4 regions of the Bacillus sp. JJ1122 genome follow, and region 2 is predicted to be linked to each of the others. Evidence: riboswitches for the same ligand, from Rfam matches in the RefSeq annotation. Region 2 holds a riboswitch; each other region holds the start of a gene.

Region 1 (3,135 bases), on a different contig from region 2:
TTTATTAATGATTACTTTTAAGAAACTGCAGCTTCAGTCTTCACTTCATTTTCCAAAGGGATTTCATTCAGAATAGGCACAGCCTGAATATAATCATGCGTTCGAAGAAGCGATTCAAGTGTTTCTTTCCTGCCTTCTACAAATACGTACAAGTAATCGCCAAGCTGAATATGATCCTTCAAAGTGAACGACGGAATCCAGTTATGATACTCATCATCTTCATGGATTCTTAGAACCCATTGGTGGGTACTATCAACAGGAATCTCCCCGGTCCCCGCTATGCTTTCGGCAGAGGCAGTGTACTTCCTCTCGATCAACGACAGAAAATCCTCTACCATGGCGCTGCCTGTAGGCAATTTTCCAGCTCCTGGACCAAGCAAGGTTATCCTTCCTACAAGACTCCCCTTTAAAGATATGGCATTTTCTACATCCTCCACACCGTAAAAAGGATGGGTATCATGAACAAGAATGGGCTCAACTTCACCTTTGATATGATCGACTGAATCCCGCCGGAGAGAACCTGCGTGCTTGAAGCGCAATCGAAAGGATTCAGCTGCTTGAAGCCACTCTGCAGTCAGGTGCGATATTCCTTTACGTTTAACATTTTTCCAATCAGGCTGTTTGCCAAAGGCTGTTTGACTTAAAATTAGCAATTTATAGAACGCATCATGGCCTTCGATATCATTTGTCGGATCGGCTTCAGCGTACCCTTTATCCTGAGCAATCTGTAATGCTGTATCAAAGGCAAGACCTCTTTTTCTCATTTGAGATAGGATGAAGTTGGACGTCCCATTCAAAATCCCTTGAATTTGTCTGATTTCATTCACCTTCAGAAGCTGTCTGATACTGCCGATCACCGGTATTCCTCCGGCTGTCGTGGCTTCAAACCCGACCGATACCCCGTTCCTTTTCGCTTTTTCCAATAGCCCCGGACCATATTTGGCAAACATAGCTTTATTGGCCGTGACGATATGAACTCCCTTCTCAATGGCTTCGGTTAAATACGTATAGGTTGGCTCCTCTCCCACGATCGCTTCAAAAATCACGTGCAGGTCCGGGATATTCAGGATATCTTGGAAATCTGTTGTGACGGTGATGGATGGTTCAATGTTCCTCTCTTTAGTGGGATCTTTTATAAGAATTGCCCTTACTTTTACCTCTTTCCCTAGTACTTCCTTCAATCTGTCCTGATGAGTATCGATTGCTTCACAGACTCCTTGCCCTACCGTTCCGAACCCCAGTATTGCCACATTAATCGTTGACATCATTCAGCCTCCTTTTATCGACCTTCCACTTTAAGCGTAGGAATAATTCATCTTAGTTGAAGATTCACTTGAGAGAGATAAGCGGAAAAGAAAGAGGTATACAGAAAAGCCCTCTTCTTTTTAAGAAGAGGGCTAAATAATCATGCTCCTCCCCTTATCTTCCAGATTCGTATGGAATCTGTAGGAATTGGCACCTTTACAGTCTAATCCTGCAGGTTGCCGGGCTTCATCGGGCCTATCCCTCCGCCGCTCTTGATAAGAGATCTGATTTTTGGTTTTGGTATTACTTGCTAATTGAGTATGAACAAGATTATAAAGAGGATTCATTCCATCGTCAATACTATTTTTAGTATTTTAAAAATTTTCTTTCTAAAGGTATAAATAACATAATTCCTATTCTTTAACAAAAAAGCGTTATCCTTCCTGGATCCACAACCCGTTATAAACAAAATAATAAAATGATTTTTATAGTAAAATATTTGTATTTACAAAAGGAGCCTCATACTTATGAATATTTTAGTTTTTGGTGCAACTGGACGAGTTGGCAGTCAAATCGTTACTTATGCCCTTCATGACGGACATCATGTTACTGTATTAGTTCGCACTCCAGAGAAAATTCAAATATATAATGAACAGTTAACCATTATTCAAGGGAATGTTTTAAATAAAGATGATATAGTACGTGCAATGCATGGGACTGATGTAGTAATTAGTGCACTAAATACTGATGGCACAAAGACTCTATCAGAAAGTATGCAACTTATTATCGAAGCAATGGAAAACGAAGGTATAAAAAGAATAATAACTGTAGGGACTGCGGGTATTCTGCAAAGTAGAATCGCTCCAAATTCTCTGCGTTATCAATCAAGTGAATCAAAGCAGAAGTCAACTCGTGCAGCGAAAGAACATCATAAAGTTTATGATATGCTCAAACAATCAAACCTGGAATGGACGATTGTCTGCCCTACTTACTTGCCGAATGGAGAAAGGATAGGCAAATATCGAATAAACCAAGACTTTTTGCCAGAGGGTGGAGCTGAAATATCAGTACCGGATACAGCAGAGTTTACTTTTAAACAAATAAAAGCAAGCGATCATATAAAATCTCGTGTAGGCATCGCATATTAATAATTCTTATACTATAAATAATTAATTCAAAAGGAAGCAATTTTTTGCTTCCTTCACCTTTAATAAATTATTTTTAACATGTGAATTCCCAACACTAGACATGTGCTTTAGGACCAATCAACGCCAGCCCAAGAGGATTGCAATTTTCGCAACAGAACAATTTGGCCGAGATGGTACGTATCGTGCATCATGATATGGCTGAGTAAACGCTCAATAGAGTACCTGTTAGCTGCATACGGAGCTTTTAACCTTTCATCGTCCAGGCCCGCAATGACCGTTTTTAATTTATTCATGACATCATTAAGGTGCTGCACTGTCTGGGCCCACCCAATGTCGTCTTCTGGATCCCCCGGATTTCCAAAGGTTTCTTCATTGTCTTCTGCCTTCTGCGGATTATTTGTGCCCTTAATTCGGTGGATTACATCTTCATTCCAAAATATCAGGTGGTTGACAATCTGCCAAATCGAATTGCTGCCTCCCGAACTTGTCCAAGCTGCCTCAGATGCGGTGACTCCATGCAGCGCCTGATCCATGGATGCAAACCATTCATTCTTATGGCAATGCATGTCGAGTTGTTCTAAAAACATTTTGGTTACAACTTGCATACAACCACTCCCTCACTGTTAGTAATCTTTCAAAGATAAAAGACAAGAAATATCTGACAGGGTAGTCCGAAAATAACGTGCGACGATGAACAATAATCCTCAATCCTTTTTAGAAAAAGCCATTCCTTCGCATAACA
Region 2 (3,135 bases):
GCGATGGACGAAAATCACAAGGTGATCATAGTGGAGGGCTCGTCAGACAAAAGAAAGGTACAGACCGTGCTAAAAGAACCGGTAGAAATTATTTGTACAAATGGAACGATTGGTGTGTCTAAGCTTGATGAGCTGATTGATTCACTTTTTGATAAGGATGTATATATTCTTGTGGATGCGGATGCTTCCGGGGAGAAGCTTCGAAAGCAATTTAAACGGGAGTTTCCAGAAGCGAGTCATTTGTACATTGATAAAATGTACAGGGAAGTGGCCACTGCACCAGAGTACCATCTGGCTACAGTTTTGATTGGAGCAAATATCGACGTTCATGCAGAGTATTTAGAAAAAGGATGACTGTAGATGAAAGAGTGGACTAAGGAAGAGATGGAAGCTTTTTTAAAGGAAAAGCAGACAGGTTTCCTGTATTTTTATACGCCTATGTGCGGAACTTGCCAGGTAGCAGGAAAAATGCTTACCGTTATAGAACAATTGCTGCCTGATATTTCTGGCGGCAAAGCAGATTTGAATTACTTGCCGGCAATGGCCGAGATATTCGAAATCGAAAGCGTTCCATGCCTGATTGTCTTAAACGAGGGAGAGATTCAGGAGAAAATATATGCCTTTCAATCCGTCCCTTATTTATATGAAAAATTGAAAACACTAGAGAATGTACAAACAAACGGCTAAGCCGTTTTTTTTGCTTAGAAGGCTTCGATATTTACCTGGGCATGAAAAATTTCTTATGTCACTGATGAATTCAAGAATCGTTAAAGGAACTTAACTACATTGCAGGATGTTTAGACATATTTCTCGGGAAATGATGGACAATGCCGAAATTCCACCTAGGCATTGTCTTTTTTTAGCTGAGTTCGCACAAAAGCAAGAATCAGGTATCAATTATTTGCTGGGATGCAGCATCAATCGACGTTCTTACCCCTGTGAACCTATTTATTGAGGGGCCCCGTAATATTTGTCGAAGGGTTATTACAGGGTTTTTCCGTAACACAAGGAATATGTAATAACAGGGGGCTGAAGGGATGGAAGAAAGAATCGAAAGCTTTATGAATGAAATTCAGAAGAAAAATCATATTATGCTATTAGTTAATAATCTGGATTTATGTCTCACGATTGAAGCAGAAAAGCAAACTTATTATTTATCGTTCAAAAAGAACAAGGTTGAATTCAGCAGAGATCGTGCATTTCCAGCTTTTCAATATGCGAAACTTTCTGGAAGGGAAGATCTTTTACTTCATTTGCTTGATGGGAACATAAAGCTGCGTGAAGGCATTAACATAGGCTATTTTAATCTTGTATGCCCATTTAGGACGATACTGGTGCTTGAATCAATCTTTTACCTAGCCAGGCCGATGCCTCTAAAAGTTTTTATCTGAAAAATTAAAAAATATTTGACCGGCAGTCTACTGCATGATATTATCACGTTAACTTGCAAGACCATTTTGAGAAAAAATTTAAAACTTAATATTCTTATCAAGAGAGGCGGAGGGACTGGCCCAATGAAGCCCGGCAACCGGTTAGTAAACACGGTGCTAATTCCATCAGAGTTATGGCTCTGAAAAGATAAGGAGAGACGATATACGACCCTCTTCTTAGGAAGAGGGTTTTTTCGTATCTTCTTTCCTAAAATTAATCGAATGGAGAGATGGAAATGGTGGAAAAACAGCGAAACTACAAAATTGAAACGTTAGGAGTACATGGAGGGCAATCTCCAGATTCGGTTACAGGGGCCAGAGCGTTGCCAATCTATTCTAGCAATGCTTTTCAATTTGAAAATACAGGCCATGCGGCTGATCTTTTTGCACTTAAAGAGTCGGGCTATATCTATTCCAGGATCCATAACCCGACAGTAACGGCTCTCGAGGAAAAAGTTGCCTTGCTTGAGGGTGGCATCGGCGCGCTGGCAGTCTCCAGCGGAATGGCAGCAATTACAATGTCCATCTTGAATATTGCTCAGGCTGGGGATGAAATAGTGGCGGCTTCCAATCTCTATGGAGGAACTTATAATCTTTTTGCCGTCACTTTGCCCAAGTATGGGATTAAGGTTCATTTTGTCGATCCTGAGAACACTGAGAATTTCAGAAAAGCGATCACGCCGAAAACAAAGGCTGTTTTTGCTGAGACGATTGGAAACCCAAGCCTTCGGGTTTTAGATATTGCTGAAGTAGCGGACATTGCCCATGAGGCAGGAGTTCCACTGATCATTGACAATACGTTCGCCACTCCATATTTATGCCGGCCAATCGAGCATGGAGCAGATATTGTCGTCCACTCAGCTACAAAATGGCTTCTTGGAAATGGGACAGTTCTAGGAGGTATCATCGTTGACGGCGGAAATTTTGACTGGAAATCAGCTAAATTCCCTGGATTTAATGAGCCAGATTCTAGCTATCATGACTTGGTCTACAGCGAAGCAATCGGTGCTGCCGCTTTTATTGTAAAAGCACGAGTGCAGCTCCTTCGAGACTTGGGGCCATCAATCAGCGCTCAGAGTGCTTTCCAATTCAATCTCGGAATTGAAACCTTGCATGTCAGGATGAAGGAACATGTGGCGAATACCTTGAAGGTCGTCGAATTCCTTGAGTCACATCCAGCCGTCACCTGGGTTGCTTATCCGGGCCATGATGCCCATCCTGATAAAAAGCTTGCCGATCAATATCTTCCTAAGGGTGCCGGGGCAGTTGTCGTTTTCGGCATCGAAGGAGGAAGGGACGCTGGAGCCAAGCTGATCAATTCAGTCAAATTATGGTCGCATGTTGCCAACGTGGGAGATGCGAAAAGCCTGATTATCCATCCGGCAAGCACAACACATCAACAGCTTGATGCCGAAGGACTTAAGGCAGCCGGCGTACCCGAGGACTTGATCAGACTATCGGTCGGCATTGAAAACATTGACGATATCTTAGAAGATTTGGAGCAGGCGATCGAAAAAGCGACGGGTGTTCCATCTGCTGCAGCAAAAGTATAAAACGTATTTTCCAGTACATTCCATTTGATATTTGAGAATAATTTTATTGACACCCTTTTTTATTCCGTGATAAAATCACACTCGTAACTTAAAACCGATTAAAAAAATGAATAGCGTGCTCTTATCAAGAGAGGTGGAGGGAAGTGCCCTAT
Region 3 (3,135 bases), on a different contig from region 2:
GACAAAACCGAACATTCCGCGAAGCTTATCAACAGCGTGCTCTTTATAATGGCTGTAGAGAGCAATGATGACTTCAGTATCAGAGTGAGTCTCAAACTTAAGCCCCTCTTCAATTAATTCCTCGCGAAGCTCAAGATAGTTGTAAATCTCGCCATTGAAAATGATCCAATATCTTTCATTTTCATAAGTTAATGGCTGGTGTCCCGCCTCAATGTCAATAATGCTCAGACGGCGGAAGCCAAATTGGATATGCTCATCATAATAATACCCATCATCGTCCGGTCCACGGTGGGTAATGATATCATTCATATTTTTAAACAGCTGCTTTTGTTCGCTGCTGAATTCTTGTGCCTTTTCATGTACACAACCGATAAAGCCACACATTATGTACTTCACCTTCTCCATTTCAGAAAAAATTTATTGTTCATTCGTTCTAAAAACATACCATCTAATACTACCATTAAACACAAAAAATTTGCAGTAAAATCTCAGGGAAAATTAAGGGAATACTTTATTTTACACCTTTTGGTCTAGATACAAACCAGAATCTCCATTCTAGCGGGTATTTTGGTCCTGTCTGTCTTTTCAATTCCCTCTTAATAAGACGGAAAATAGGAAAGGGAGTTACATATATTTATGCAACTCCCTTTCCTATTTTTTTTAAGCTTGTGCTTGTGTGCGTAATGCTTCTGCCTTGTCAGTGCGCTCCCAAGGAAGATCAACATCCGTACGGCCGAAGTGTCCGTAAGCTGCTGTCTGCTTGTAGATTGGCTTGCGAAGGTCAAGCATGTTGATGATGCCAGCTGGACGAAGGTCAAAGTTGTTGTTAACAACATCGATTAATACATCTTCGCTTACTTTGCCTGTTCCGAAAGTATCAATAGAGATAGATACTGGACGAGCAACACCAATCGCGTATGCAAGCTGAACTTCAACTTTTTCAGCAAGGCCTGCAGCTACGATGTTTTTCGCAACGTAACGTGCAGCGTATGCAGCTGAACGGTCAACTTTTGTAGGATCCTTACCAGAGAATGCACCGCCGCCGTGGCGAGCATATCCGCCGTAAGTATCAACGATGATTTTACGGCCAGTCAAACCAGCATCACCTTGTGGTCCGCCGATTACGAAACGGCCAGTAGGGTTGATGAAGTATTTAGTATTTTCATCGATCAATTCTGCCGGTACAACAGGATTGATGACATGTTCTTTAAGATTGCGCTGTATTTGCTCCAGGGAAACTTCTGGGTGATGCTGAGTTGAAATAACGATTGTATCGATGCGGACAGGCTTATCGTTTTCATCGTATTCAACTGTTACTTGAGTTTTTCCATCTGGACGAAGGTATGGAAGGATTTCTTCCTTACGCACTAAAGTCAGGCGGCGTGATAGCTTGTGAGCCAATGAAATTGGAAGAGGCATAAGCTCTTTTGTTTCATTGCAAGCAAAACCGAACATTAAGCCCTGGTCTCCTGCACCGATTGCTTCGATTTCCTCGTCAGACATGTGTCCTTCGCGAGCTTCAAGAGCCTGGTCAACACCCATTGCGATATCAGCAGACTGCTCATCAATAGAAGTCAATACTGCGCAAGTTTCAGAGTCAAAACCGTACTTCGCGCGTGTATAACCGATTTCCTTAACCGTTTCACGAACGATTTTTGGAATATCTACGTATGTAGATGTTGTGATTTCCCCTGCAACTAGTACAAGGCCAGTAGTAACTGATGTTTCAGCAGCAACACGAGCATTAGCGTCCTTAGCAAGGATCGCATCCAAAATTGCGTCAGAGATCTGATCACAAATTTTATCCGGATGGCCTTCTGTTACTGACTCAGAAGTGAACAAACGACGTTTTGTTGACATCTGATTTCCTCCCTCATTTATAAAAAATTGATCGAGACTGTCCCAATACAGACCTCGGTGTGATACGGTACTCATTCCCTATGTAGTATGAAATAAACGCTGAGTTTTTATTAGAAAAATTTGTTTAAACCTCATGCTGAGTTAACTTTTCCTAATCCTACCCATGGGAGCAATGACACCAAAGAAGGCAGATCGACTGCTATTATTAAAAGATCAGCAGACAGAAGACAGAAAAAAACAATATAAAAAACCTCTCCAAATCATGAAATCATGAGGAAAGGTTTTAGCTTTAATCCGCGCCTTTCGCTCTTATCGTTCAAGGGCATTCCCCTTGCGTCAGGTTAGCACCTTTGCCCGAAAAAAACATACCTTTACAAGTCTGTTATTTCTCGTTTGCAGGTTGCTGGGTTTCATTGGGCCTGTCCCTCCACCAGCTCGGGATAAGAGAGTATCCGTTCAAATCAAAATCATAACGAACCTATAATTACATGTCAATCCTTTTCTTCAGAAAATGTCGATTCATGTAGTAACTTTCCCACTTTAAAGTACCGGGGGTCAGACCCCCAACACGTTAATGCGTTAATCCCCTGGGGGTCTGACCCCCAGTGCGGTGGTGTGTTAAAATCTTGGTGTGGAGTTTTATTTGGCTCTTGCTCCGGCCTTCTTCTATATATATGTACATTTTTGTAAAAGAGGGAATTTTTTCGAGCATTAGTATAGATTAATTAGAGCAATGTGCTATACTAATAGCGAGATGTAAACACTTTCAATATATCAATCTTTTAAAAAGGAAGGTATTCTCGGATGAATGTTGTAGGAATTTCCAATGAACTTTCAGCTTTATTAAAAGGAAGCAATATACAGGTACAGCTATCTGTTCCGCAACTGGTTGAAAAAGTCTTGAATCGCAATGAAGGTCTGTTGACCTCAACAGGTGCAGTTAGAGCCACTACTGGAAAGTATACTGGCCGCTCCCCTAAGGATAAATTTATTGTAGAAGAGGAATCTGTTAAGGATAAGATTGACTGGGGCTCTGTCAACCAGCCAATTTCTGAGGAATCCTTTACGAAACTTTATAATAAAGTTTTGAATTTCCTGAAAGAAAAAGAAGAAGTCTTTGTTTTTAAAGGCTTCGCTGGCGCAGACAAAAAATACCGCCTTCCTATACAGGTCATTAATGAGTATGCGTGGCACAACTTATTTGCCCATCAATTATTCATTCGCCCGGATGCAGAGGAGCTGCTTAGCCATGAAGCGGGATTTACTGTCATTTCT
Region 4 (3,135 bases), on a different contig from region 2:
CATGAAAACACGATTTTCTTATTTTCTTCGACCTCCAACACATGGACGGAACCTTCTGCATTGTATTCATCATACCTCCAGATTATCGTCTTTCCTGGTTCCATTCTTCCTGTTCCGGATGAAAACCAGAAATTAGCCATCTTTACAGGGTTTACAAATGCTTCATATACCTCATGAGCGGGCTTTGAAATTTTCATTTTTGTAGTAATTTGAGTATCCATAATTATTTTCACTCCTTCTAAATATTTAACATTTTTTTCATTTTACCATTAATATAAGCTTGGAACCTACCATTGCAATAAGATGATCATCGCATGCCTTTTTGAAAACCTATTAAAAGAGTGGCATGGGCAGAGGACTTTATTAAGTCAAAAATTCAGAAGAATAAAAAAAGATTCTGGAACTGTAAATGTGAGACTGTTATAATCGAATTTATATTTTAAAAAATTAGAATTCTCAAAGAACAGCAACATGACGCAAATTCACAGTAAAGGGGAATGTCCATGAATCTCTACGGATCAGAAAAAATTAGAAAAATGACTTCCAGCATCTTTCAGGAGGTGGTAGATCGAAAGCAGGCTGCTGTTTTGAAAGGGAAAGATGTGATCGATCTTAGCATCGGGAGCCCGGATTTCCCGCCACCCTCATTTGTAGTTGATACCCTGGTTGAATATTCGAAGGATCCTGGAAGATACGGGTATACATTGAAAGGGATCAGTGAATTCAATGAGGCAGTTAAGTATTTTTATCAGCAGCGTTATGGTGTTGAACTGGATGATAAAAATGAAGTCCTGCAGCTTATGGGTTCTCAGGATGGACTTGCTCATCTTGCCACAGCGATCATTGATCCAGGTGATTATGTACTTGTGCCGGATCCCGGGTACCCAATCTATGAAGCTAGTGTAACGATTGCTGGCGGGCTCATCCATCCAATGCCACTGCTTGAAGAGAATAAATTTCTCCCTAAACTTAATGAAATTCCAGAAAACGTTTTACATAAGACGAAAATGATGGTTTTAAGCTACCCGGGAAATCCTGTTACTGCGCTTGCTGACCATAGCTTTTTCGAAGAGGTTATCCAGTTTGCCAAGCTGCATAATATCCTGGTTGTGCATGATTTTGCATATTCTGAGCTTATCTATGATGGAAACCCGCAAATCAGTTTCATGTCAGTGCCTGGTGCTAAGGAAGTGGGTGTAGAGTTCAATTCGCTCTCGAAAACGTTTAATATGGCAGGCTGCCGAATTGGCTATGTGGTAGGCAATCCACAAGTCATTGATATCTTGGCTTCTTTTAAATCACATATCGACTATGGGATCTTTTATCCGATCCAGATGGCAGCAGTTGCTGCCTTGACTTCTGATTATTCGTTTCTGCAGGACCAGGTAAGGCAATATGAAGCTCGTAGGGATGCCTTAGTTTCCGGATTAAGAAATAGCGGGTGGCAGGTCGCTAATTCCCCAGCAACGATGTTTGTCTGGGCGAAAATACCTGCCGGATGGAAATCCCGTGATTTTGCTTTCGAATTGATTGAACAGGAAGGAATTGCAGTCGTCCCTGGTGACGCTTTCGGCAAACAAGGCGAGGGCTATGTTCGTATCGCGATGGTACAGCCTCCGGAGAGACTGACAGAAGCAGCAGAGCGTGTGAACCGGTTTATGCTTGAGCACTCCTTATAATATTGTAAAATATTTCGGTATACGAATTGACTTTTATTTAAATTTAGAATATTATCACTTTATTGAACTAAAATTTAATACATATTGTCTTCTTATCAAGAGAGGTGGAGGGAAAGGCCCTGCGAAACCTCGGCAACAGGTTCATTAGAACACTGTGCCAATTCCTGCGAACTTTTTGTTCGAAAGATAAGGAGAGAGTTTTTAACAGCTCTCTTCTTAGTGAAGGGAGCTTTTGTTTTTGAGAGACTTTGTTAAGTCTCTATCTTTTTAAAATAATACCAACTTAACAGGTTGGTAAAGTCGAGATTAAATGAGCATAGGAGAGATTAGGAATGAAGTATGGATTTTGGCTGCCAATTTTTGGCGGATGGTTAAGGAATGTTGAAGACGAAAAGATGCCACCGACTTTTGAATATGCTAAGACGGTGATCAAATCAGCAGAGCAATTGGGTTATTCTACATCATTAATCGCTGAGCTGTACTTAAATGATATTAAAGGACCCGAGCATGATTCACTTGAAGCCTGGACAACAGCTGCCGCACTTGCTTCTGTTACGGAAAAAAAGAAATTATGGCTGCTGTCCGTCCTGGCTTTCACAATCCGGCTATCACTGCAAAGATGGCCGCAAATATAGACCAGATTAGCAACGGACGTTTCACTCTGAATGTCGTTTCTGCCTGGTGGGAAGAAGAAGCACGCCAGTACGGAGGTATTTTCACCGAGCATGATGAGAGATATGAAAGGACCACGGAATTCATCGATGTTTTAAAGGGACTTTGGAGCGGATACAGTTTTTCGTATGAGGGAAAATTTTATCAACTGAAAGATACACAGCTATTTCCAAAACCGGTTCAGCGTCCCAATCCGATTTTAGTACGCGGGCGGAGAAAGCGAGAAGGGAAAACAGACGATTGTTGAGAAATGCGATGCTTATGTGATGCATGGAGGTACGGTTGAGGAAATTCAGCGGAAAATTACCGATATGAAAATTCGCAGAGCTGCTACGGGGAATGCAGAACTGTCAGAGTTCGGAATGGCGGCCTATGTCATTTGCCGGGATACCGAGGAAGAAGCGCTGGGTGAATTGGAGCGAATCACATATGTGAAGGAATCGAGCGCCTACGCAGGATTTAAGGATTTCACGAGCAAATCTCAGCTCGAACAACAGATCCAGCTTCAGGATTATTCCGTTTCCAATCGTGGTTTGCGACCAAACTTGGTGGGCACACCAGAGCAGATTGCAGAACGAATTTTACAGTATGAAGAGGCTGGACTAGGATTGCTTCTTCTCCAATTCTCACCTCAGTTAGAGGAAATGGAGCGTTTCGCGAAAGATGTCATGCCCCTCGTCGAAGAGAAAAGAGAACGATTGACAGTTTGATAAAATCTAGATTTATTGTATCTGTCTGAATGTAAAAGCATTTCGTTTTTGAGTTGAGCTCTCTTTTTTAGAAA

The links. A riboswitch is a leader RNA that binds a small molecule or an ion and turns the genes downstream of it on or off. The one in region 2 is predicted to bind S-adenosylmethionine.
Region 1: it holds a riboswitch for S-adenosylmethionine, as region 2 does, so the genes downstream of both, V7201_RS09500 (homoserine dehydrogenase) here and V7201_RS00645 (O-acetylhomoserine aminocarboxypropyltransferase/cysteine synthase family protein) in region 2, are expected to answer to the same signal.
Region 3: it holds a riboswitch for S-adenosylmethionine, as region 2 does, so the genes downstream of both, metK (methionine adenosyltransferase) here and V7201_RS00645 (O-acetylhomoserine aminocarboxypropyltransferase/cysteine synthase family protein) in region 2, are expected to answer to the same signal.
Region 4: it holds a riboswitch for S-adenosylmethionine, as region 2 does, so the genes downstream of both, V7201_RS19380 (LLM class flavin-dependent oxidoreductase) here and V7201_RS00645 (O-acetylhomoserine aminocarboxypropyltransferase/cysteine synthase family protein) in region 2, are expected to answer to the same signal.

Annotation. Positions count from the first base shown of each region.
Region 1 is NZ_JBALQL010000014.1:325,257-328,391, forward strand. It holds gene V7201_RS09500 (homoserine dehydrogenase) at 18-1,268, opposite strand; SAM riboswitch class I at 1,417-1,527, opposite strand; gene V7201_RS09505 (NAD(P)-dependent oxidoreductase) at 1,773-2,393, shown strand; gene V7201_RS09510 (DinB family protein) at 2,501-2,998, opposite strand.
Region 2 is NZ_JBALQL010000001.1:132,534-135,668, forward strand. It holds gene V7201_RS00630 (toprim domain-containing protein) at 4-354, shown strand; gene V7201_RS00635 (thioredoxin family protein) at 361-687, shown strand; gene V7201_RS00640 (hypothetical protein) at 1,038-1,391, shown strand; SAM riboswitch class I at 1,483-1,585, shown strand; gene V7201_RS00645 (O-acetylhomoserine aminocarboxypropyltransferase/cysteine synthase family protein) at 1,667-2,983, shown strand; SAM riboswitch class I at 3,102-3,135, shown strand, end outside.
Region 3 is NZ_JBALQL010000014.1:343,445-346,579, forward strand. It holds gene asnB (asparagine synthase (glutamine-hydrolyzing)) at 1-384, opposite strand, end outside; gene metK (methionine adenosyltransferase) at 661-1,860, opposite strand; SAM riboswitch class I at 2,167-2,307, opposite strand; gene pckA (phosphoenolpyruvate carboxykinase (ATP)) at 2,665-3,135, shown strand, end outside.
Region 4 is NZ_JBALQL010000036.1:7,333-10,467, forward strand. It holds gene V7201_RS19370 (SRPBCC family protein) at 1-221, opposite strand, end outside; gene V7201_RS19375 (LL-diaminopimelate aminotransferase) at 504-1,679, shown strand; SAM riboswitch class I at 1,769-1,872, shown strand; partial or broken gene V7201_RS19380 (LLM class flavin-dependent oxidoreductase) at 2,012-3,061, shown strand.